DNA from 3 places in the Pseudoalteromonas sp. AS84 genome. Region 2 is predicted to be linked to each of the others. Evidence: predicted binding sites of a transcription regulator. Region 2 holds the regulator's gene; each other region holds the start of a gene.
The links. The regulator sigma-54, encoded in region 2, starts transcription at its own class of promoters, with help from an activator protein. The targets are predictions, from matches to a motif close to GTTGGCACGNNNNTNGNNT.

Region 1 (6,160 bases), on a different contig from region 2:
CTGTTTGGTATTTAGGCAAGGCAGAGCCTATATAGTGTGGTTATTCCCCATAAATGGGCGATAACGTAGCATTAATGCCAAACAGGCGCTGCCCAAAGGGTTCTTCCTAGGGACTACTTACTCTTTGTTGCTCGGTTTTTACTTAGCCCACTAGGTTACAAATCTCGCGCCGCGATTAAATAGCCCATAGTTTGAACAAATTTTAATCCGCAAAGATCAACAGACCCTAAAGTTAATAGCTTAAACCTCTTTCCCTGTTTTTTACATTCACACTTTTTAGTAATTGACCTTTTGGTCAGTAAAGCTACAATCAATCAATACGTTAAACACGCAAACTCAACAATGACCACACAAATAAAACCAAATAAAAAAGAAGTAACACGCGAAAAAAACCAAAAACTAATTTTAGATGCCGCCGAGCAATTGTTTTCGCAATTAGGTTACGACGGAGCAAGTATGAGCATGGTTGCTAAAGAAGCGCAGGTGCCAAAAGCTAATATTTTGTATTACTTTAAAAGTAAAGATGGTCTGTACGAGTCTGTGATCGACCGCATAATAGCTAATTGGAACTTGGGGCTAGATAACGTCACAATTAACGACGATCCAGCTACCGTGCTTTATAACTATATTAAAAGTAAAGTAATACTCGCCGTAAATCAGCCAATGCAATCTCGCTTATTTGCCAGCGAAATACTGCGCGGTGCCCCTTATTTACAAAACTACTTTAGAACCAATACCCGCCCTTGGGTTAAGCAAAAAGTTGATGTACTTCAAGCATGGATGGACGCAGATAAAATGGATAAGGTTGATCCCTACCATTTGCTCTTTACTATTTGGTCTACCACGCAGTATTACGCCGACTTTCAGGCTGAGGTCTTACTCGTAATGAACAAATTAGAGTACGACAAAACCGATGTGGCACAAATTACGCAATCAATTGCCCACATAATTTTAAAAGGTATTGGTCTTAAAATACCTGAGCAAAGTGAGACTTAACCCATGACACCCTTTACTACACCCGATTTATTTGACGATCATCGCGATAGCGTACAAGTAGCCGACAGTGGCCTTTATCACTTTGGTAAAAAAGCCACGTTTTACGGTCAAGTCGTTACCGTTACCTGCCCAGAAGACAACTCGTTTGCTGGCGATATATTGCATGAAAATGGTGAAGGTAAAGTATTAGTTATAAACGGGTTTGCGAGCAAACGCTTTGCGTTTATTGGCGATATTATGGCTGAGCGTGCCCTAAATAATGGCTGGGAAGGCGTAATAATAAATGGCTGTTGCCGAGATATCGAAATACTCGCCACTATGGACTTACCGGTTATGGCGCTAGGCTCTACACCGCGTAGTACCTTAAAGCGCGGCTTTGGTGATAAAAACCAAGCTGTTACCATGCTTGGCACCACCATAGAACCTAACGATTGGGTTTACGCCGATATTAATGGTTTAATCATCAGTAAAACGCCCCTTATTTAGCACTCAAAACCATATAAATAAAGACCAACTTGGTGCATCTGCGCACCAAATTGGTTTGTTTTAGCTCATTTTAATACCACTATTTTTACAGCCCATATTTACTAACCTCATACAACTAGCCAAATCCTGACCAATTGGACAAGATTTTAATTTATGGCATTCCTCTTGCTTGGGTTTTAAACAATATAATAAGCTAACCGATTAAAAAGCGGATCAGGCTCTGTAAAATAAAAACAAGATGTTACGCAGTGAGCTGAAAAATAATAAAAATTAATCCGTCTTTTTAATCACTCTAAATCTGAACTGCTTGGTCAGATTTTTTATAACGAGTGGTGATATGAGTACCAAAAATAATAATACGACCGGTATTTTTTGTGACCATGGTCCTAAGGCATGGCAAACACATTACCAAGGCACGCTTATTAATAAGCGTCTTGCAATTAAAGATGTATTTGCAATCAAAGGCGAGCGCAACAGCGCAGGTAACCCTAGCTGGTTTAAAGCAGCAAAACCGGCCCAGCAAACAGCAAGTGCCGTAAATATGTTAATGGACGAGGGTTGTAGCTTTACAGGCTTTACCCATACCGATGAGCTTGCTTACAGCTTAGAGGGTAATAATATTCACTATGGTGCAGCACAAAATCCAAAACTTAGCGGTCATGCAAGTGGCGGTTCGAGTATGGGGTCTGCTGCATCCGTTGCTGCTAACTTAGCCGATATTGGCTTAGGCACCGACACTGGCGGCTCAATTAGAATACCCGCCAGCTATTGTGGTTTATTTGGTATAAGGCCAAGCCATAACGTGATTGAAAAAGACGGCCTAATACCGTTGGCACCGCCTTTTGATACCATAGGTTGGCTTACCCAAAGCGCCGAGCTATTAAGCGATGTAGGTAATGTATTGTTACCACAACAACCTATTAATAAAGTAAATACGTTAGTTATTTGCGAAGCACTCTTTGAACTTGTTGACCCCTCTTTACAAGCACCACTGGGTAAGCTTTTAGAAAAAACCAAACCTTATTTTAAACATCATATCGAGTTTAAACTCCCGAACGTTGGTTTACTAAGTGAGCTTGCCGATACCTTTAGAATATTGCAAGGTCGTGCGATTGCTAAAACGCACCGAGATTGGATTGAACTCCCAGATCAGCTTTCTCATTTTGCGCCAGCAATTGCAGCTCGTTTTAAAATGGCACTGGCTTTAACCGAGCAAGAAGAACAAGAGGCATTAAAAATACAGTATGAGTGGCAAGCAATCGTCGCTAAAAACCTAAATAAGCACAGCTGCTTATTTTTACCTACCACCCCTACAACCGCACCTAAATTAGGCGCCGACACAAGCGCCTTACGCATGCAAATTATTACGCTTTCGGCAATTGCAGGGCTGAGTGGTTCGGCGCAAGTACACTTACCGCTGGCTAATTTAGCAAATGCACATCCGTATGGCTTTTCATTAATGATGAGCCACGGTAACGATAAAAGCCTACTTGCGTGCGTACAACAATTAGCTGCACACTTAAAAAAGGACACACCGGCATGACCACACACAACATTGCATTTACCGCGTCTCATTTTTCGGCCACTGAGGCAGGTATAAGTATATTAAAACAAGGCGGTACAGCCACCGAGGCTATGGTAGCCGCGGCCGCTGCTATCAGCGTTGTATATCCACATATGAACTCAATTGGTGGCGATAGCTTTTGGCTTATCGATAACCCAAACCAAAAAACGCCCATCGCTATTGACGCCTGCGGCCGAGCTGCAAGTAATACAAGTGCTTATAACACGCTCACACAAATACCAGAGCGCGGCGGACTAAGCGCATTGACTCAAGCGGGTACAATACGCGGTTGGCAAAAAGCCCTTGAGCTAGATGAACACGCAGCACTGCCACTGTCAAAAATTTTAGCGCCCGCCATTGCACTTGCTCGCGAGGGCTTTACCGTTACAAAAAGCTTGCAAGCAGGCTGCGAAAAGCTAGCTGCTGCAAATAATACCAATGACGCGTTTAAAAGCCTCTACATACCCAATGGTAAGCCCTTGCAAGCAGGTCAGCATTTTAAAAACCCTAAACTTGCAGCAACATTTGAACACTTAGCAAAACAGGGTTTAAACGCATTTTATGAAGGTGCACTTGCTAACTCATTTGCCGCCGACTTAGCAAAAGCAGGTAGCTCAATTACCGTAAGTGATATTGCAAATACTAAAGCCGAGGTCGTTACTGCGCTAAATGCAAACTTATCAGGTATTGATTGCTATAACTTACCCGCACCAACACAAGGCGTGCATTCACTGCAAATAATTGGTGCCGTAAATAAACTAAAACACAAAGCTAAAACCGATGCCGACTGGATGCATTTAATTGTTGAGGCAACCAAACAAAGCTTTACCCATCGCCCTACTCTTTGGGCTGACCCTGAAGTATTAGGGGACGATTATAAAAACGCACTAACCGATGATCGCTTAAGCCAACTTGCTAATAATATTGATATGACCAAAGCCAAAAAATGGCCATTTAACGCAGAGCCTGGCGATACCGTGTGGATGGCAGCTAGAGATAAAAACGGCCAATTAGTCAGCTTTATTCAAAGTATTTATTGGGAATTTGGCAGCGGAATATTAATGAGCGAAGGCGGTTTTGTGTGGAATAACCGTGGTTTAAGCTTTAGTTTAAACAATCAAGATATTGATGCGAGTAACAATATTAATGTCCTTGCGCCAAATAAAAAGCCAGCACATACACTTAACCCAGCAATGGCAAAGTTTAGCGATGGCCGCCGACTTGCCTACGGCACTATGGGCGGTGAAGGGCAACCACAAACCCAAGCCGCTGTTTTTGCAGGCTACGCGTGGCGAAATAAATCAATAGAGCAAGCAATTAGCGACCCTCGTTGGTTGCTTGGACGCACATGGGGCGATACAAGTACAAATTTAAAAATTGAAAAAGAGTTAGTTTTTCATATAGAACATGAATTAAATCAACGTGACCACGATTGGGTAAGCGTTGATAATAATAACGAAATGATGGGGCACGCTGGGGCTATTTTAGATACACCTACAAGCCTTGAAGCAGCAACAGATCCTCGTTCAGATGGACGTGCAACCGTAACTACAGCAGGAACACAATGTCAGAAATAATAAACCAATGGCCAATAGTAGTAGCCTTAATAGCAACCGGTATTTTTGCCGGAATTTTAGCAGGACTTTTTGGTGTAGGCGGCGGTATTGTTATCGTACCTGTGCTGTATTTTTTACTGCAAGGCTTTGGCGTAAGCCCAGAGTCGGCAATGATGATAGCCACAGCTACATCACTTGCAACCATAGTACCTACTTCGCTTTCATCTATTCGCTCGCATCATAGCAAAGGCAATATTGACCTTGCGCTAATAAAATACTGGGCACCGTTTATATTAGTTATGGCGGTAGTCGGTAGTATTATTGCTCATACCGTTCGCGGTAACGCATTAGTGCTCATGTTTGCCTGCATAGCTATTTTAGTCAGTTTAAACATGTTATTTAGAGCCGGCGCACCCGCACTTGTAAACCAACTACCAGGTAAATTTGGGCAAGGCATTATGGCAAGTATTGTAGGCGGTTTATCAGTAATGATTGGCATAGGCGGCGGTACTATTGGCGTACCTATGCTTAACGCATTTAATGTACGTGCCCACGTTGCAGTAGGTACTGCGGCCGTTTTTGGCTTATTGATTGCGCTACCTGGCGTAATTACCTTATTAAGTATTGGCACAACGCCAACCGATGCTCCCCTAGGTACGTGGGGGTTAGTTAACCTCCCTGCCTTTTTTCTTATTATTCCGCTAACTATTTTATTTGCGCCTATTGGCGTAAAAATTGGTAGCAAGCTGGATCAAAAACAACTAAAACGCGCTTTTGCCGTTGTCTTAATGATAACCGGCATACGCATGCTTATTCAGACTCTGGGAGCCTAAAATATGTTTAATAACACGCAAGTTCAAACCTTAAACCCACCACAGCGTTTATTAATGGGACCAGGCCCTATTAATGCAGATCCTCGTGTTTTACGTGCTATGTCGGCGCAACTTATAGGTCAATACGACCCAGTAATGACCGGCTTTATGAACGAAACTATGGCGCGTTACCGCGAAATTTTTAAAACTAAAAACGAATGGACCATGCTAATAGATGGCACATCGCGCGCAGGTATTGAAGCCGTGTTATGCTCTATTTTACGCCCAGGCGATAAAGTACTGGTGCCAATTATGGGGCGCTTTGGTCACCTACTTGCTGAAATAGCAGAACGCGTTGGTGCAAAGGTGCACACAATAGACGTACCGTGGGGCGAAGTATTTACGCCAGAACAAATCGAAAAAGCCATTGTTGATGTAAAACCCCATGTACTTGCCATGGTACAAGGTGATACATCCACCACCATGAACCAACCTCTTGAGCATATTGGCGATATTTGCCAAAAGCACGATGTACTATTTTATTGCGATGCCACCGCATCGATTGTAGGTAACGATTTACCCGCCGATGAATGGAAACTCGATGCACTTTCGGTTGGCCTGCAAAAATGTTTAGGCGGTCCTTCTGGTTCAGCGCCATTAACGCTTAGTGATAAATGCGCCGAGTGGATCCAAAAACGTAAAAAGGTAGAAGCAGGCATTCGCACAGCCGATCATACCGACGGCAC
Region 2 (6,160 bases):
AAGCCTGCGACGACGTCCCTAACGATGTACCTACGAAAAAAGCGGTATTTTGGTTAGTTGTCGGCATGATACTCCTACCTGTTAGCTCTCATTTTTTAATAGGTTCAGCTGTAGACATTGCAAAATACTTCGGCTTAAGCGACTTAGTCATTGGCTTAACAATTATTGCCATTGGTACTAGCTTGCCAGAGCTTGCAGCTTCGGTAGCTGGTGTACTTAAAAATGAAGATGATTTAGCACTAGGTAATATTGTTGGCTCAAATATATTTAATATTCTAGCGGTATTACCACTTTCAGGTATCATTAACCCTTCTGCCATTGACCCATCATTAGTAAGTCGAGACGTATTAATTATGATTGGTGCAACACTTGCTCTTATTATTATGTCATTGAACTTTAGAGGCACCCAACGTATCAATAGAGTAGAAGGCGGCTTATTGCTAATAGCGTTTTTGGGTTACCAAGGGTATATTTTTAGTCAAGTAGGGTAAATGATGGCAACGCTAAATTTTATTGAACAAGGTCTTCGCGTTTTAGATGTTGAGCGCCAAGCTCTTAGTGATATTGCACAATATGTAGATGAGAATTTTAATAACGCGTGCCAATTAATGTACGACTGCGAAGGCCGTATTATTGTCATTGGCATGGGTAAATCAGGTCATATTGGCAATAAAATCGCGGCCACTCTTGCGAGTACTGGCAGCCCTGCATTTTTTGTTCACCCTGGTGAAGCAAGCCATGGTGATTTAGGTATGATCACTAAAAATGACGTGGTTATGCTTATTTCTAATTCAGGGGAGACCAGCGAAGTTTTAAATATCATTCCGGTTTTAAAACGACTTGGTGCCAAAATGATATCGATGACTGGCAATACGCAATCAACCATGGCGACCCTTGCTAATGTACATGTGTGTATTAAAGTAGAAAAAGAAGCCTGTTCATTGGGTCTAGCTCCTACATCAAGCACCACTGCAACGCTTGCGATGGGCGATGCCATGGCAGTTGCACTATTAGAAGCTCGGGGCTTTACAGCTGATGACTTCGCGCTATCTCACCCAGGTGGTAGTTTAGGCAAGCGCTTACTGCTTACTTTAAAAGATGTTATGCACGGTGGTGCAAATACACCTATTATTAGCGTTTCACAAACAGTTAAAGACGCCCTTATTGAAATGTCCGCCAAAGGTTTAGGCATGACAGCCATTGTTGATGAAAATCAGCAGCTCGTGGGATTATTTACCGATGGCGATTTACGTCGTATTTTAGAGCAAAGAATTGATATTCATACAACACAAATAGATGTTGTTATGACTAAGTCATGTACTACGGCTACACAAGATATTTTAGCCGCTGAAGCGCTTAATATTATGGAACACAAACGTATAAATGGCTTAATCGTCATCAATGAGAAAAACCAACCTATTGGCGCATTAAACATGCAAGACCTATTAAAAGCAGGAGTGTTATAAATGCAATTTGAAGAACTCTATCAACCGCTGAGCGATGATGTAAAAGCACGCGCTAAAAAAGTAAAGCTACTTATATGCGATATTGATGGTGTATTTTCTGATGGCCGTATTTATCTTGGTAATCAAGGTGAAGAGCTAAAAGCATTTAATACAAAAGATGGTTTTGGCATTAAAGCGCTTATAAACAGTGGCTTTGAAGTGGCTGTAATTACTGGTCGTCATTCACAAATAGTGCAACAACGTATGAGCAGCTTAACCGTACAGCATATTTATCAAGGTCAAGAAAATAAGCTCATTGCCTATCAAGAATTAAAAGACAAACTCAACCTTAGCGATGAACAAATTGCTTATATCGGTGATGATGGCCCTGACATGCCTGTTATGGAATTAGTCGGCTTTGCTGTTGCAGTAAATGATGCCCATCCACTTATTAAACGTTTATCACACTATATAACGCAAATGCCTGGCGGCTTTGGTGCAGTAAGAGAGCTCACCGACTTACTTATGCTTGAAAATGGTAAAGCATTGACTACACAAGGCACTAGTTCATGAATGCAGCGCGCATAATATTAAGCGTTTTATTCATTAGCTGTATGGTTTGGCTTTGGTACCCTTATTTTACACAACCAAATATTTTGCCTCAGACTGAGCCTGAAGTTATTGCCAAGCCTGATTACATAGCCATTGAACTCAAACAAACAGCCTATGACGAACAAGGTACAATCAGCCACAAAGTAACTGCGGCTAAAATGGAACTATATCAGCAATTAGGTTTCACGTTTTTTGAAAAACCCATTTTTACTTTATATAACGAAAAGCAAACGTGGCAAATAAATGCAGACGAAGCAACATTATACGAAGACAAACAATTAATTTTAGAAGGTAACGTGGTTGCCAAAAACTTAACCGATAACGCCATGATAGACAAAATCAATGCTGATAATATTCAGGTAGATATAAAGCTATTAACAATGCGCTCGGAGCAACCCGTTATCATCACTGGACCCAATTTAAAAATCACCGGCAAAGGCCTAGAAGCCGACTTAAAAACCGAAGTGATAAAACTAATTAACCATACGCGAACCATATATTATGACCAATAAAATATTAAAATCACTTATTATTCCTACACTTATACTAGCATTTAATAGCAGTGCTGCAGAGCCAAATACACAGCCTGCTGCAAATCAAATATCAATAAGCGCCGATAAGCAAGAAGGTCAATTAAAAGCTAATGTCGGGATTTTTGAGAAAAACGTTGAAATTATTCACGGTAACCGCCGTATTACAGCCGACCGTCTCGAAGTACATAAACGCGATGAACTTGGTGATAATAAGCAATTATTAATTGCCACTGGTAGCCCTGCCCACTTTGAAGAGAAGCAATCAGACGGCACGACTATGAGCGCCAGTGCTGACGAAGTACGTTACGATGTATCTAAGCGTTTTTTAACGCTTGTTGGTAATGCACAGGTATCGCAAGCAGGACAAAAAATAAATGCTAAAAGCATTACCTACGACATTGAGCAGCAGCTAATCAGTGCCGAAAAAGATGAAAACTCAACTGACCGCGTTCATACAATTTTAGTACCCATTGAAACTAAAAAAAGTAAAAAAAGCGACAAAGGTCAACCATGAGCACATTAAAAGCAGAACTATTAGCAAAGAGCTATAAAGGCCGTGAAGTTGTAAAAAACGTTGGCCTTGAAGTAAAAGCTGGCAGTATTGTTGGCTTACTTGGCCCTAACGGCGCAGGCAAAACAACCACGTTTTATATGATTGTAGGCCTTGTGCCTAGCGATAAAGGTAAAATATCGATAGATGATAACGATATTACTCTTTTACCTATGCATAGTCGTGCTAGATTAGGCATAGGCTACTTACCGCAAGAGTCTTCAATTTTCAGAAAGCTAACTGTTTATCAAAACTTAATGGCTATTTTAGAAACGCGCAAAGAGTTAAATAAACAAGCTAGAGAAGACACTCTCGATAAATTATTAGATGAATTTAGCATACAACACATTCGTGATAGCCAAGGTATGGCATTATCAGGTGGCGAACGTCGTCGTGTTGAAATAGCACGTGCGCTGGCAGCAGATCCTAAATTTATATTACTGGATGAACCGTTCGCTGGTGTTGATCCAATTTCAGTATTAGATATAAAGAAAATAATAGAACATCTTAAAAATCGTGGGATTGGAGTATTAATTACCGACCATAACGTAAGAGAAACCCTTGATGTTTGTGAAAAAGCCTACATTGTTTCTCATGGGGAGCTGATTGCATCAGGTACTCCAGAACACGTATTAAATGATAAAACAGTACGCGATGTTTACTTAGGCGAGCAATTTAGGCTGTAACATTTACGCCATGTCTTTAAGCATCTGCTAGTATTAATTATAACAACATAAAAGGATTGTTAGAGATACATGAGGCAATCACTACAGCTGCGCATGGGCCAGCAACTTACAATGACTCCACAGCTGCAACAAGCTATTCGTTTGTTGCAACTCAGTACATTGGATCTCCAGCAAGAAATACAAGAAGCTCTCGACAGCAACCCGCTATTAGAGGTTGAAGAACAAGACTACTCAGAAGATGCTGCTGGCAAAAACGAGCAAAAAGCTGATACCGATGACATAACTGTTAGCGCATCTGCCGATGATGCTCCAAGCGAATACGAACAAGATAGTGGTGAAGCACTTGCGAAAGACACGCTAAGTGACGACATGGCTATGGATGTTAGCTGGGATGAGTACATGAGTGCCGCTCCTGCAGCATCATCGGGTCCAATGCCTGAAGATGAATCAATTTATCAAGGTGCCTCTACAGAGACGCTCCATGAGTATTTAATGTGGCAGTTACAATTAACGCCATTTAGCCCTACAGACGAAGCTATTGCTATTGCCATCGTAGAAGCCGTTGATGATTCAGGTATTTTAACACTAAGCTGCGAAGAGATTTTAGAAAGCTTTAATCAAGAAAACGAAGATGATAACGAAGTCGAACTTGATGAAATTGAAGCTGTATTAAAGCGCATCCAACTGTTTGATCCTGTCGGTATTGCTGCACGTAGTTTACAAGAGTGTTTGTGTATTCAGCTTAACCAATTTGATAAAGAAACACCTTACATTAATGAAACAAAAATGATTTTAACCGAGCATATTGATTTATTAGCTGCTCGTGACTATCGTACATTAATGAAGAAAACCAAGCTCAAAGAAGAAGAGCTTAAAGAAGTAATGACATTAATCCATACTCTTAGTCCTAAGCCAGCAGATACTATTGTAAGAGAAGAATCTGAGTATGTTATTCCAGACGTGTCGGTTAAAAAAATTAAAGGCCGCTGGGTTGTTGAGTTAAACCCAGATAGCATGCCTAAAATTCGTGTTAATAGCCAATACGCTGCAATGTCTCGCACTGTAAAATCGAGTGGTGACAGCCAGTTTATTCGCTCGCATTTACAAGAAGCTAAATGGTTTATTAAAAGCTTAGAAAGTAGAAACGACACGCTTTTAAAAGTAACTAATTGTATTGTTAAGCAACAACAAGGCTTTTTTGAACACGGACCTGAAGCAATGAAACCGATGGTTTTAAATGATGTTGCTGAAATGGTAGAAATGCACGAATCAACAATTTCGCGCGTAACAACTCAAAAGTATATGCATACACCCCGTGGTATATTTGAGCTTAAATACTTTTTCTCAAGCCATGTAAGCACCGAAAACGGTGGTGAATGTTCATCTACAGCAATTCGTGCACTTATCCGCAAATTAATCGCTGCAGAAAACTCAGCAAAACCATTGAGTGATAGTAAAATAGCGGATATATTGGCTGAGCAAGGAATTAAAGTAGCAAGACGTACAATCGCAAAATACCGCGAATCTCTGGCTATTCCACCGTCAAATCAGCGTAAAAGCTTGATCTAAGACGCAAAAAAAAAGAGGGTAATGCTTATGCAACTAAACTTAACTGGTCGTCACGTAGAATTAACCGATTCACTAAGAGACTATATTAATACCAAATTTGCGAAGCTAGAAAGACACTCTGATCATATTAATAATGTTCATGTCATTCTTGATGTAGAAAAATTAAATCAAAAAGCAGAAGCTACAATACATGTAAGTGGTGCTGAGCTATTTGCCTCTACGGAACATCAAGATATGTATGCCGCCATTGACTCGTTGATCGACAAGCTCGATCGACAAGTAATTAAACACAAAGAGAAGCTTGCTCGACACTAATATGATGAAATTAAGCTCACTTATATGCCAGGACTGCAGCAAAGCTGCGGTCCTTTTTAATAGCAAAAAAAGAATTTTAGAGTTCATTAGCGAACTTGCTCACGACAAACTTCCGTATTTACCGCAACAGGATATCCTTACTGCTTTAATGAGCAGAGAGAAACTGGGTAGTACAGGTATTGGGCGTGGTATTGCCATTCCTCATGGTCGAATGAGCGGTGCAGAAGAGCCTTTAGCTTTAGTACTCGTTAGCGAAACTCCAATAAATTTTGATGCAATAGATAATCGTCCTGTTGATATTTTTGTCGCACTCATCGTACCAGATGGCGATAACCAACAGCACTTAAAGACTCTCGCAACCATTGCTGATAAACTAAACAACAAAGATTTTTGTAAACAGTTACGCTGTGCAAAATCAGATGCTGAGCTTTACCAAGTTATTGTCGATCA
Region 3 (6,160 bases), on a different contig from region 2:
TATTCGAGACCCTGAGTTTAAGGTGTTTTTGTGTATTCAATTAGCGCTGGTGGTTATTTGTTTTACTGTGCTTTCCTCTAATGAAATATTTGCTAATGGCGATGAAACCCTCGATCAGGCGCTATTTCAAGCTGTTTCAATGAGTACAACAGCAGGCTTTGCTACTGATAACTTTTCAACATGGCCTTTGTTTTTACCTATTTTACTTATATTTTCGAGCTTTATTGGTGGCTGTGCAGGCTCTACCGGTGGTGGTATGAAAGTAGTGCGTGTGTTTTTACTTTACTTGCAGGGTGTACGTGAGCTTAATCGTTTGGTGCATCCTCGTGCTATATATTCAATCAAGCTGGGTCGAAAGGCATTGCCAGATAAAGTAGTAGAGGCTGTGTGGGGCTTTTTCTCTGCGTATGCATTGGTATTTATTATTATTATGTTAGCGCTTATGGGCACGGGTATGGATAACATAACTGCATTCTCAGCCACTGCGGCTTGTTTAAATAACTTAGGCCCAGGTTTGGGTGATGTAGCCTCGCATTACGGCGCTATAACCGATGGTGCTAAATGGTTGCTTACCATTGCAATGGTGTTTGGCCGTTTAGAAATATTTACTTTATTAGTGCTATTTACGCCTACATTTTGGCGTGGGTAAAAAGCCAATAAATTCATCATTGGGAAAGGGATATGCCAACAAATTTAGAAAAGCTAAAGCATATAGGTGTAGGCAGCTTAGTCGACCTAGAAATATTAACACCTACAAGCAGTAAGCGTGTTAAAACTGAATTAGTTGGTTTACTCGATAAACAGTTCATTATTTTAAACTATCCTAATGCCAAGCGTTTGCCGGCCGCGACTGACTATTTACGAGATGGTGTAATGATTGTTGTAAGAGCGCTTATTGAAGGCAGTGGTGGGCAAGTTATAGCGTTTCGCCAACAAATTATGTCGGTAGCTTCTCACCCGGCTAAGCTCGTGTTTATTAACTACCCTAAGCAAGTGCAGTTATTTTCACTACGCTCGCAAACGCGAATACCTACCTTGCTACCTGCAAAACTAAAACTAAGTGACGACAGGGTACTTGAAGGCCTTATTAAAGATATTTCACTTACCGGTGTAATGTTTGATATTAGAGGCGATCAGCAAGTTGAAAGCATTAAAGATATGCAATGCACTGTCATACTTAATAGCAGCGATAAAGACTTTGAAGGTGAAGTTTGCAGTGTTAAAGAGCATGCCGAAGGTGTGCACTGTGGGATTAAGCTACTAGCAAGCGAAGATGAAATGAAAACCTTTATGAAAGAGCATTTTATAGACCCTTCTGCACTCGAACCTACCGTCGAATAAATAGCTTTCGCTTATTTGCAACAAAAAGGCGTTTTATGTCAGTGCTTATAAAATATTTTTTATTATTTTCATAATTAAAAATATTATTAATATAAAACAATACATTAAGTGTTGTTTTTGGCAGCTTATTTTGTGTTATTAAATCTACCTCGTTAAAATTTATCTCAATTACTCTTTAAAACCACTCATTTTAAAACCATGCATTTAAAAATGTATCTTTTTATATAAACATAACTATATGTTTTTAATCGTTTTAATATATCCACTATAAAGTGCGTTGCTAAAAGGCAACAGTAATTACCTTAAAAACCCCTTCTTTTTATGCCTTGTACATTTAACTATCTGAAATTTAATAGCTTTTAAATATTGGCATCTAAGTTGTAATAGTCTAAGTGTACTGAACGAAATCGTGATTCAAAGTGAAATACTTAATCGCACACACATAAATTTGAAGGATACATATTATGAAAAGCATTAATAAAACTTTAGCACTTATCGCATTAGCATCATCTTCAGCCGTTTTTGCTGCAACAGACTTTGACACACTTGATGTTGATGGCAGTGGCACAATCAGCCAAGCAGAAGCATCAGTAGATGCGAAGTTAATGAGCATGTTCTCAGAGCTTGATACTGACCAAAATGGTGAGTTATCAAAAGAAGAATTTTCAGAAGCATAATTTAAAAGTATTTGTCCTGAGTTGCCAAAGACAACCTAAGTAGGCAAGGGAGCTTACGAAAGAGGATAACAAGGAAGTGAAAATTACGTTTTAAGTTAAACGAAGCAATTTTTTTGATAGAACATTGAAGGATTAAGTTATGAAACATTTAAATAAAGCATTAGCACTTATCGCACTAGCGTCTTCTTCAGCTGCATTTGCAGCATCAGATTTTGACAGTCTTGATATCGATGGTAGCGGCACAATTAGCCCAAGCGAAGCTGCAGTAGATACAGACTTAATGGCTGAATTTATTGAGCTAGATACCGACGGTAGCGGTGAGCTTTCTAAAGAAGAGTTCGCTAATTACTAATTAATCTTTTTCAGGTTAAACATTTTTTCACAGTCAGGGATCTTTGAAAAGGACTTCCCATCTTACTAGGAATATTATTATGAAAACATTAAATACAACACTTGCAGTTATCGTTTTAGCATCTTCATCAGCAGCATACGCAGCAGTCGATTTTTCTTCTTTTGATGCAGATGGCGATGGCGTAATCTCAATGGAAGAAGCAAAGGTTAACCCTCAGCTTGTAAAAATCTTTGATGATTTAGATACCGATGGAAATGGTGAGATTTCTAAAGAAGAGTTTTCAAAAGTACAGTAAGCAAACGCTTCATACTCCACTAAAGCCGCCTTAGTCAGCGGCTTTTTTGCGTTTAAGAACTATGATTATAGGAATATAGCGCTTACTTGGAAGAGCTTTTCTACAACGGTAATATGTTTTTTGTCGATTAAAAACATGATGACATGATCGCCCGACATAATAATTGTATCGTCGTGGGCTATCAGCACATCGTCATTACGTACTATTGCCCCAATAGTTGTTCCTGCAGGAAGTTTTATATCGGCAATCGCACGACCAACCACTTTAGATGTGTTTTCATCACCATGAGCAACGGCTTCAATGGCTTCTGCTGCGCCTTTACGCAGTGAATACACGTTAACAATATCACCACGGCGTACGTGCGTTAATAGCGCAGATATAGTGGCTTGTTGTGGTGATATGGCAATGTCTATTTCGCCGCCTTGGACTAAATCTACGTAGGCACCACGCTGAATAAGCACCATGGTTTTTTGTGCGCCCATACGTTTAGCAAGCATGGCTGACATAATGTTAGCTTCATCGTCGTTGGTTACGGCAATAAATACATCGACTTGTTCAATATGTTCTTCTGAAAGAAGTTCTTGATCAGATGCGTCACCACAAAAAACGACCGTGTTATCGAGCATTTCTGAGAGTTGTTCAGCACGTTCTTTACTGCGCTCAATTAATTTAACGGTGTGGTTTTTCTCAAGTGAGCGGGCAAGGCCAGCGCCAATGTTACCGCCACCAGCTATCATAATTTTTTTGTAAGAGCGTTCAAGCTTTTGCAGCTCGTTCATTACTGCGCGTATATGTTTTGTAGCGGCAATAAAGAATACTTCATCATCTGCTTCAATAACGGTTGTACCTAATGGTTTTATTGCTTTACCTTGACGATAAATAGCGGCAACACGAGTTTCTACATTAGGGATGTGTTCTTTAAGTGCAGATAACGCATAACCCACAAGTAAACCGCCATAGTAAGCTTTCACTGCTACTAATGAGAGCATGCCATCAGCAAACTGCAACACTTGCAGAGCACCAGGGTAGTCAATTAAACGGCGGATATACTTAGTGACCAGTGCTTCGGGAGCAATGTAATGATCGATTGGTAAATCATCATTTTGAAAAAGCTTCTCGCGGTACTTTAAATATTGCTCCGAGCGAATACGGGCAATCTTAGTGGGAGTATTAAAAATACTGTACGCCACTTGGCATGCAACCATGTTCACTTCATCTGAACTGGTTACGGCTATAATCATATCGGCATCTTCAGCGCCAGCACGGCGTAATACATCAGGATGTGCGCTGTGGCCCATAACCCCTTGTAAGTCGTACTTATCTTGAAGTTCACGTAATCGGTTACCGTCAATATCAACAACAGTAATTTCGTTTTGTTCGCCAACTAAGTTTTCAGCAAGCGTAGCGCCAACTTGCCCGGCACCGAGTATAATTATTTTCATTATTTACCCGTGGTATTGACCATAATTTAATTAAAAAAATAGCCATTTAATATTTCATAAATGGCTAACTATTCAGTGTACGGCTATTAGGCTTTTTTAACTAGTTTAGCGTAATAAAATCCATCACTTTCACCGGGTAATAACTGCAAACCAGGAGTTGTTAAGGTATCGTTTTCGTGTAGCGGAATATGCTCTACGTCATCGTTATTAGCTAAAAACTTAGCGACTTGCTGCTGGTTTTCTTGTGGAAGAACCGAACACGTAGCATATACTAATGTGCCGCCTGGTTTTAATAGTGGCCAAATGCTATCAAGAATATCGCTTTGTAATTTAGATAAGTCTTCGATGTCAGATGCGCGACGTAACCATTTTATATCAGGGTGGCGGCGGATTACGCCAGTAGCCGAACAAGGCACATCAAGCAAAATACGATCAAATAATTTTTCGTCCCACCAAGTATGTGGTTGTGATGCATCGCCACATTGAAGATCTGCGCCTAAGCCAATACGCGTTAAGTTTTGCTTAACACGTTCAAGGCGAGTTGCATCGCTATCAAGTGCAAGTACTTCTGCATCAGCAAGCTCTAATATATGACACGTCTTACCGCCAGGTGCTGCACAGGCATCTAAAATGTAGTCATCTGCTTTAGGTTCTAAAAAGCGTGCTGCAAGTTGTGCTGCGGCATCTTGTACTGAACATGCACCCGTATCAAACTCAGGCAATGAAAATACATCGCGTGGCTTAGCAAGCTTAATCCCATCTACAAAATCTGGGTTTAAGGTGTGTTCAATATCATTAGCGCTAAGCATATCGCTGTATTCTTGTGTACTAAACTGCGACTGATTTACACGTAACCACATAGGTGCTTGTTGTTGGTTTTCTGCAAGTATATCTTCCCAGCTATCTGGATAGGCTTCTTTAACTTGTTTGATAAACCAATTTGGGTGGTTGTATAAGCACACAGGGATCAGCTTTGCTTTTTCTTCAAGCTCTGCTTGTTGGCGCTGAAAACTACGTAAAATGGCGTTTATTAGCCCTTTTAATCCTAAAGCGCGAAGTTGAGCCAGTGCGTTTACAGTTTCTGAAATAGCAGCATGCGGTGGTACGCGCATATGCTGTAGCTGATAAATACCTACGTACAATAAAAACTGAAATATTCTACGTTTACCTTTTAATGGCTGCTCTACTAAGTGTTGGCAGTAATTTTCAAGGCTCGGTAAATAGCGTAAAACGCCATAACAAATTTGCTGTAGTAACGCTTTATCTTTAGGCGGCAAGCCTTGGCTGGCAAATGGAAGTTCTTGATTAAGCGATGCGCCTTTATCAACGACGTTATATAAAGTTTCAGCGGCAAGCGCTCTTACGTTTGGAACATTACTCATTGTTTTCGCCTAATATTGTGCCAGGGGTAACCCAGTCACTACGACCATTTAAAAAGTCGTTAATTGCCATTGGTTTTTTACCTTGCGGCTGTAATTGCGTAATACATAAAGCGTGTTCGCCACACGCCACTACTACGCCATTTTTGTCGCTTGATAAAATTTGCCCAGGATCACCTAATTGCTGCACAACCTGCGCTTGATAAATCTTTACTGTTTGCCCACCCATTTGGGTAAAGCACACTGGCCATGGATTAAAAGAGCGAATGTTTCGCTCAATTTGCAGCGCACTCATAGACCAGTCGATATTAGCTTCCTCTTTAGAAAGCTTTTTAGCGTAGTTAGCAAGTTCATCATTTTGAGGTTCAGAGGTGATCTCGCCATTAGCTAATTTATTAATGGTTTCAATTAATGCGTTTGGTCCTAGCTCAGCAAGTTTTGTGTATAAGCTTGCGCTAGTTTCTGTCGTGCTAATAGGGCAGCGACTTATATGTAGCATATCGCCGGTATCTAGCCCTTCATCCATTTGCATTATTGTTACGCCGGTTTGTTCATCACCAGCCCAAATTGCGCGTTGAATAGGTGCAGCACCGCGCCAGCGCGGTAATATAGAACCATGCACATTTAAACAACCTAAACGCGGGGCTTCTAATATAGCTTTAGGTAAAATTAAG

Region 1: WNY79_RS02125 (amidase family protein) is a predicted target of sigma-54. The motif match lies at 1,635-1,653, and genes of this name have one in related genera.
Region 3: WNY79_RS17895 (EF-hand domain-containing protein) is a predicted target of sigma-54. The motif match lies at 1,707-1,725, and genes of this name have one in related genera.

Annotation. Positions count from the first base shown of each region.
Region 1 is NZ_JBBMQY010000001.1:502,726-508,885, forward strand. Features, by position in the region: gene WNY79_RS02115 (TetR/AcrR family transcriptional regulator) at 343-996, shown strand; gene WNY79_RS02120 (putative 4-hydroxy-4-methyl-2-oxoglutarate aldolase) at 1,000-1,482, shown strand; gene WNY79_RS02125 (amidase family protein) at 1,820-3,025, shown strand; gene WNY79_RS02130 (gamma-glutamyltransferase) at 3,022-4,623, shown strand; gene WNY79_RS02135 (sulfite exporter TauE/SafE family protein) at 4,611-5,435, shown strand; gene WNY79_RS02140 (alanine--glyoxylate aminotransferase family protein) at 5,439-6,160, shown strand, end outside.
Region 2 is NZ_JBBMQY010000016.1:71,793-77,952, forward strand. Features, by position in the region: gene WNY79_RS15425 (calcium/sodium antiporter) at 1-491, shown strand, start outside; gene WNY79_RS15430 (KpsF/GutQ family sugar-phosphate isomerase) at 495-1,466, shown strand; gene kdsC (3-deoxy-manno-octulosonate-8-phosphatase KdsC) at 1,467-2,018, shown strand; gene lptC (LPS export ABC transporter periplasmic protein LptC) at 2,015-2,569, shown strand; gene lptA (lipopolysaccharide transport periplasmic protein LptA) at 2,559-3,104, shown strand; gene lptB (LPS export ABC transporter ATP-binding protein) at 3,101-3,826, shown strand; gene WNY79_RS15455 (RNA polymerase factor sigma-54) at 3,896-5,395, shown strand; gene hpf (ribosome hibernation promoting factor) at 5,423-5,710, shown strand; gene ptsN (PTS IIA-like nitrogen regulatory protein PtsN) at 5,715-6,160, shown strand, end outside.
Region 3 is NZ_JBBMQY010000023.1:8,359-14,518, reverse strand. Features, by position in the region: gene WNY79_RS17905 (TrkH family potassium uptake protein) at 1-649, shown strand, start outside; gene WNY79_RS17900 (flagellar brake protein) at 682-1,341, shown strand; gene WNY79_RS17895 (EF-hand domain-containing protein) at 1,806-2,018, shown strand; gene WNY79_RS17890 (calmodulin) at 2,158-2,370, shown strand; gene WNY79_RS17885 (EF-hand domain-containing protein) at 2,450-2,665, shown strand; gene trkA (Trk system potassium transporter TrkA) at 2,731-4,107, opposite strand; gene rsmB (16S rRNA (cytosine(967)-C(5))-methyltransferase RsmB) at 4,194-5,489, opposite strand; gene fmt (methionyl-tRNA formyltransferase) at 5,482-6,160, opposite strand, start outside.